DNA from 3 places in the Rhizobium sp. C104 genome. Region 3 is predicted to be linked to each of the others. Evidence: predicted binding sites of a transcription regulator. Region 3 holds the regulator's gene; each other region holds the start of a gene.
The links. Region 3 encodes LexA, which represses DNA repair genes until DNA is damaged. Its sites were predicted from a motif close to TGTTCNNNNTGTGTTCNG; they were not measured.

Region 1 (2,265 bases), 1.6 Mb from region 3:
TCGCCTGATCGCCAGTTCCCTCGAGCCGACGGATCGTCTGCAGGAAACGGTCCAGCCGGCCCCGATCCTCGATCTCCTGCTTGCCGTTCTTCGGCGAGAGAACGAGCTTGCCGTTCTCGATCGAGAAGATGACCTCGCTGTTGGCCTTGATGCCCGCAAGCTCTCTAAGATCGCGAGGAATGGTGACCTGGCCTTTGGACGTCACGCGCATCTTGCTGCTCCTTCGAAGTAAGAATTATCCTTACTGTTGGAACAAGTCAAGAACAGATTAGCCGGCCAGCGCTTCCCGCATCCGGTTGCTGCCGCGATTGTGGGCATGGCAAATGGCGATCGCCAGGGCGTCGGCAGCGTCATCGCCTTTGAATTCGACCTTCGGCATCAGGATCTTCAACATCATGTGGATCTGGTGCTTTTCGCCGTGGCCGACGCCGATGACGGCCTTCTTCACGGCGTTCGGAGCATATTCGGAGACCCGCAGACCGGCGCGGGCCGGCACCAGCATGGCAATGCCGCGGGCCTGGCCAAGCTTCAGGGTCGCCACCGCATCCTTGTTGACGAAGGTCTGTTCGACGGCGGCTTCATCCGGCTTGTAAGTGTGGACGACCTCCGCCAAGCCGTCATGCAGCTGGCAGAGGCGAGAGGCAAGGTCCATGTCACCGTCGGATGTCACGGTTCCGGAGGCGACAAAGCGCAGGGAATTGCCAAGTGTGTCGATGATTCCCCAGCCGGTGCGGCGAAGGCCGGGATCGATGCCGACGATGCGAATCGTATTTTGCATGCTTCAACCTATAGCGACTACGAAATAACTGCCACCGATATGTGAACAAAACAAAAACATTCTCGGTTTTAAGCCGGTCCATTTACCGCGAATTAAAACAGATGCTTGAATTCTAGTGTCAAATACGAAGGGGGTCTCGTGTCGCAAGGAGCCCCGATGTTCTGTTTAAAAGATCGGTCGATCAGGCATGCGCTGCGTGCCAACGCCGGCAGGCGTGTTCAGAGGGGTTCGTCGTACATGGCACAGAGATTTCAATCCCTGTCCTTCAAGGTCATCGCCACATTCATTCTGCTGACGGTGCTGTCGATCGCAGTAATCGACGTGCTTGCCTATTTCGCCAGCAGCCGGATCTCCGACGAGCAGGCGCTGAAAGCCAAGGAGAGCGTGCTGATCTTTCGCGGTGACATGCTGCAGGATCAACTGACGCAGCTTGAAAACCAGGCAACGTCGATTGCGCGCATCGAAGCGCTGCAGATGTCGATCACCAGCCTGAAAAGCGGTTGGAAGACGATCGAGAAGACCTCCGGCGATGCCCGCGCCGAGTTGAAGAAGATTTTCATCTCCAGCAATCCCAACCCGGCGGATCAGCGCGAGAAACTGATGAAGCCGGAAGGGCCGAGCGGCTTTTATTATTCGAACCACGAGAAGACGCAGGGCGAAGTCGCCCGCGACCTCGCAGATACCGCCTTCAGCGATCTGCTGATCGCCGATCTCGACGGCACCGTCCTCTATTCCTACAAGAAGCAAGACGACTTCGCCGAGAATCTGAAGACGGACGCGTGGAAGCCAACCGGCGCCGGTATCGCTTTCGCCAAGGCAATCGAGAATACCGCCAAAGCGACCGATGACGCCGCACCGACAGGTTTTTCCGGCCTTCGCGTCGATGCCGCCAGCGGCAATTCGGCGATCTTCTATGCCGTGCCGATCGTCAAGCTCGGGGCGGCCAAGGGCATCATCCTGTTCAAGGTGCGCGACGACATCGTCACCGGCATCCTTGCCAAAGGCATCGTCCAGGGCAGCACGGCGCGGGCGGCGATAGTTTCCGGCGATGGGTCGGCCATCGGGCTCGACGCGAACGGCAGGCTTGCGACGCTCGACGCGACACCCTTCACTTTCATCAAGGACGCGCTTGCCAGTTCGGCGATGACGGTTGCCGATTTCAGCCGAGCGGATGGGGCGGCCCGCGCCTATGTCCGCGGTATTGACTATCGCGGCGACCGTTTCCTTGTCGTCGAGAGCGTGCTGCTCAGTGAGCTCAATGCCGGTTCGATCGAGATCGCCACTTTGCTAACCATGATCGGCATCGGCGTGCTCGTCGTCATGGCAGTCGCCACCGGGCTGGTCACCAATTTCCTGTTCTCGCCGCTTGCGCGGCTTGCCGGTGTGACCCGCGACGTCGCCGACGGCAAGCTCGACAGCGAGATCGGCAGCCTGAACCGCAAGGACGAGATCGGCACGATGGCGAATGCGCTCGCCCGCTTCCGGCA
Region 2 (2,265 bases), 1.5 Mb from region 3:
TAAGTCTATTCATAAAAGACACGCAGCCATCATGATGATGGTTAGAGGCTCGTCACCTCTGCGGGAACGCAGGCGAGCCTCGTTTGGGCAGGACTATTTTCAGCAGTCCGCGCCACCCTCACTTTCCACCTCGATATAACCGACGCCGATGATCGTGCCATCGCCGGCGCGGATGAAGGAGGGGAGATACTGCGGTTCTGCCGGCGTGCAGGCGATGGCGCCGGTATATTCATTGAGGGCGACCTGGTCCTTCGGCAGCGCCGAATAATTTGTGCCGGTTTCCAGCGAGGCATAAGCGGAACCGGCAAAAACGCCGGCCGATATCATGGTGACTGCCGAGAGGCGAGGAAGCGACTGCATGAGGGGTCTCCAGCGTTTCGATCCGGCATTTCAACCCGCGGAAGGGCACTTGGTTCCCTCAGCGCCGCAACAGACGACTGTGCACATAACCTCGGCCGACGATGCTTTCGGCGATTGCGACCGCCCGCTCGACATCGCCGCGCCGTCGCACGAAACCGTCGAGAATGACATAGGAGCCCAGCATGCTCACAGCAATTTCCTCAGCGTCGAGATCATCGGCGGCATGAAGAGCGCTCTCCACCGAAGCACGTGTCGCCGCATCGCCATGGCCTTGTCGGCCGGGTTCGTCATGGTCGGGGAATAAAGGATACCCGATCACCAAAGCGCCTCCTGAGGTTGGTATATCCGGTTAACGCCGCAACAACGCTTTTCGTTGCGGCCCGCCGGTCTCGACCGGATATTCGCGCGTGATTTCTGCGGGCCAGGCTTGGCCCACCCTTGGCGAAAGGTGCCGCGGCTTCCATATCTCTCTGCAGCCGAAAGAGGATGACGGTGATGAAAGTGCTGCTGCCCGTTTTGTTTGCCGGAGTGTTGCTGGCCGGCTGCTCGTCGGCCGATAGTCCGGCGTTGGACCCCATTCCCGGCAGCATCACCTATGGCGGCCAGCCGCGAACGAAACTGACCAAATCGCCGGTCGGCAGCGCCGTCCACCACCAGTTCTACGACGGGACCGGCCAGCGCGTCGAGGAAACCTACATTCTTCAGCCAGATCGCAGCCTGAAGCTGGTGCGGCGCGTGGTAGGGCCGGATTTCCCCGATTGAGGCACCCCTCTGCGCCAGAATGCTTGACAGCGGCTGAAATCGCGAACATTCAAGGAACATCTAATCTTTCCGCAGTGATTCTGCGGAAGCCCGACCGGACGGCTGGATGTATCTCGAAAAGCTCAATCCCCAGCAGCGCATGGCCGTCGAGCATGGCACGCTCACCGACGGCAGCCATATTGCCGGGCCGCTGCTGGTCATTGCCGGCGCCGGCTCGGGCAAGACCAATACGCTGGCGCATCGGGTCGCCCATCTCATCGTCAAGGGCGCCGATCCCCGCCGCATCCTGCTGATGACCTTCTCGCGGCGGGCCGCCGCCGAGATGGCGCGGCGCGTCGAGCGCATCTGCCGGGATGTGCTGGGCACGAACGCCGGCGTCATGGCCGATGCGCTTCACTGGTCCGGCACTTTCCACGGTATTGGCGCGCGGCTGTTGCGCGATTATGCGCAGCAGATCGGCCTCGATGCCGATTTCACCATCCACGACCGCGAAGACAGCGCCGACCTGATGAACCTCATCCGGCACGATCTCGGCTTCTCCAAAACGGAAAGCCGGTTTCCGGCCAAAGGCACCTGCCTTGCCATCTATTCCCGGGCAGTGAACTCGGAAACGGCACTCGATCAGGTGCTGCGCGACGCTTTTCCCTGGTGCGCGGCCTGGGAGAAACAGCTGCGCGAGCTTTTCGCCTGTTATGTCGAGGCGAAGCAGAGCCAGAACGTGCTCGATTACGACGACCTCTTGCTCTACTGGGCGCAGATGGTCGGCGAGAGCGTGATTGCCGAGGATATCGGCAGCCGCTTCGACCATGTGCTGGTCGACGAATATCAGGACACCAACCGGCTGCAGGCCTCGATCCTGCTCGCGCTGAAACCCCAAGGCCAGGGGCTGACGGTCGTCGGTGACGATGCGCAGTCGATCTATTCCTTTCGCGCGGCGACGGTGCGCAACATCCTCGATTTTCCCGCCGCCTTCAGCCCGGCCGCCAATATCGTCACGCTCGACCGCAACTATCGCTCGACGCAGCCGATCCTTGCGGCGGCCAACGCCGTCATCGATCTCGCCTCGGAGCGCTTCACCAAGAACCTCTGGACCGAGCGGCAATCTGCCGAGCGGCCGCGCCTCGTCACGGTGCGCGACGAGGC
Region 3 (2,265 bases):
GCGGCGTCTTCCTGACTTCGCTGATCGGCGGTTTTTCCACGGCGCTGTTTTCGATCGAACATTTTCATCGCCTGACCGCTTACGGCCTGCCGGCAAACCTCGCGACGATGCCGATCATCTCCTTCATCGTGATGCCGGCCGGGCTGCTGGCGATGTTGCTCATGCCGTTCGGTCTGGACGCTCCGCTCTGGAAGGTGGTCGGCTTCGGCCTTGATCTGGTGATCGCGGTCGCCAAGACAGTGTCCGGCTGGGGCGGCGATATCGGCGTCGGCCGCTTGCCCGCCTGGTATTTCGCCATCGCCGTGGCAGGCTTCCTGCTGCTGACGCTGCTCCGCACCCGGCTGCGCCATGCCGGCTCAGCAATCCTCGCCGTTTCGACCTTCATTCTGTTGATTCTGCCGGTTTCCCGGCCGCCGGATCTGGTGATTTCGGAGGATGGCGGTCTGGTCGCGCTCGTCGAGACCGCGGCAATGGCTTCCAATCGTGAAAACCCGCCGGATTTCATCTTCGACCAGTGGCAAAGAGCGCTGGTCCTGCCGACGCATCACCCGCCGAAGATGCTGGGTGGCCCCGCTATCCCGCCGGAGGGGAAGACCGACGCGTCAGGCTTTCCCGCGAGCAACAGAATGAAGCAAGGACAGCGATGCGGGGGGCCGCCGCGGGCGGTGAAACAAACCGCTTCTCCTGCGTCAAAAAGGCCTGGTGCATATCAAGGCTTGGCAATGGCCGTGTGGTAAGCATCATCGACAATGCCGCTTATCTCGGCCCGGCCTGCGATGCAGCCGATATCGTCGTGACGCCGGTCCGCCTGCGTTTCAACAGCTGCCGCTCAGGCGCGACGCTCTTCACCGGTGAGACGCTGCGCAAGACCGGTTCCCTCGAGCTGCGCTTCGCAGATACCGGCCTGGAGGTCGCAACCGCATTCGAAACGCTGTCGCGGCCATGGATGCGCCAGCGCGCCTATGACTGGCGCAGCAACAGTTTTACCGAATCCGGCCTGTCCAGTGTCAGTGATAGCGGCGAATGAGGCCGACGAGCTTGCCCTGCACCTTGACGCGGTCGGGCCCAAAGATCCGGGTCTCGTAAGCCGGGTTGGCCGCCTCAAGCGCGATCGAGGCGCCCTTGCGGCGGAAGCGCTTCAGCGTCGCTTCCTCGTCATCGACGAGGGCAACGACGATGTCGCCGGGGCTTGCGGTGCTGCCGTTGCGGATGATCACCGTGTCGCCGTCGAAGATGCCGGCGTCGATCATCGAATCGCCCTTCACCTCGAGCGCATAATGTTCACCGGAGCCGAGCATGTCGGCGGGAACGACGATGTCGTGGGTATTGTTCTGGATTGCCGAGATCGGAACACCGGCAGCGATTCGGCCCATGACCGGCACCGAGACCGAGTTGCCGTTGTCGGCGACGGGTTTTACAGGCGCGGGGGCGGCGACCGGCTGGGGCTTGCCGAGGCTGCCTTCGATGACGCTCGGCGAAAAGCCGCGCCGGGGCTGGATGCTGGGACTATAGGCTTCGGGAAGCTTGATGACCTCGAGCGCCCTGGCGCGGTTCGGTAGGCGGCGAATGAAACCGCGTTCTTCGAGCGCTGTAATCAGGCGATGAATGCCGGATTTGGAGGCCAGATCCAGGGCATCCTTCATCTCGTCGAAAGATGGCGGAACGCCGGATTCCTTCATGCGCTCATGAATGAAAAGGAGAAGCTCCTGTTGTTTGCGCGTGAGCATCGGCGTGTGACCCCTGATTGAAACAAATCCAGAACAGACACTATATGTTCCATATGTGTTCTGCAAGTAGCTAAATTTCCGTAAAACTTGCCGCCAACTCTTTGAGATTTTTATTTTCATTCGCCGGATTGGCACACATGTCTTGCATTGGGGGTGGTGCTGTCGCACATCTCTTATCGTTTGAGGGAGGGATATGATGAACGAGCGTTCCGCCAAACCGCACCCGCTGGATCATGTCGTGCTGCCCGTCGTCAATATCGATCTGGCCCGCGAGCGGCTCGGCAAGCTCGGCTTCACGGTTGCCGCCGATGCCCGCCATCCCTTCGGAACGGAGAATGCCTGTGTCTTCTTCGCCGACAAGACCTATCTGGAGCCGCTCGGTATCGCCAGCGTCGAGGAGAGCGAGGCCTCGGCGCGGCAAGGGAATGTCTTCACCGCCCGCAACCGGGCCTTCCGCTTCCGTTGCGGCGATGAGGGGCTTTCGGCGGTGGTTTTCGGCACCGAGGATGCCGGCCACGATCATCGGCACTTCGCTGCC

Region 1: ruvC (crossover junction endodeoxyribonuclease RuvC) is a predicted target of LexA. The motif match lies at 820-837, and genes of this name have one in related genera.
Region 2: MF410_RS16185 (ATP-dependent helicase) is a predicted target of LexA. The motif match lies at 1,164-1,181, and genes of this name have one in related genera.

The regions. Positions count from the first base shown of each region.
Region 1 is NZ_CP092348.1:4,462,308-4,464,572, forward strand. It holds gene MF410_RS22995 (AbrB/MazE/SpoVT family DNA-binding domain-containing protein) at 1-211, opposite strand, end outside; gene ruvC (crossover junction endodeoxyribonuclease RuvC) at 269-778, opposite strand; gene MF410_RS23005 (methyl-accepting chemotaxis protein) at 1,016-2,265, shown strand, end outside.
Region 2 is NZ_CP092348.1:3,029,590-3,031,854, forward strand. It holds gene MF410_RS16170 (hypothetical protein) at 100-360, opposite strand; gene MF410_RS16175 (BON domain-containing protein) at 419-679, opposite strand; gene MF410_RS16180 (hypothetical protein) at 856-1,122, shown strand; gene MF410_RS16185 (ATP-dependent helicase) at 1,229-2,265, shown strand, end outside.
Region 3 is NZ_CP092348.1:1,559,102-1,561,366, reverse strand. It holds partial or broken gene MF410_RS08835 (ComEC/Rec2 family competence protein) at 1-1,027, shown strand, start outside; gene lexA (transcriptional repressor LexA) at 1,008-1,727, opposite strand; gene MF410_RS08825 (VOC family protein) at 1,924-2,265, shown strand, end outside.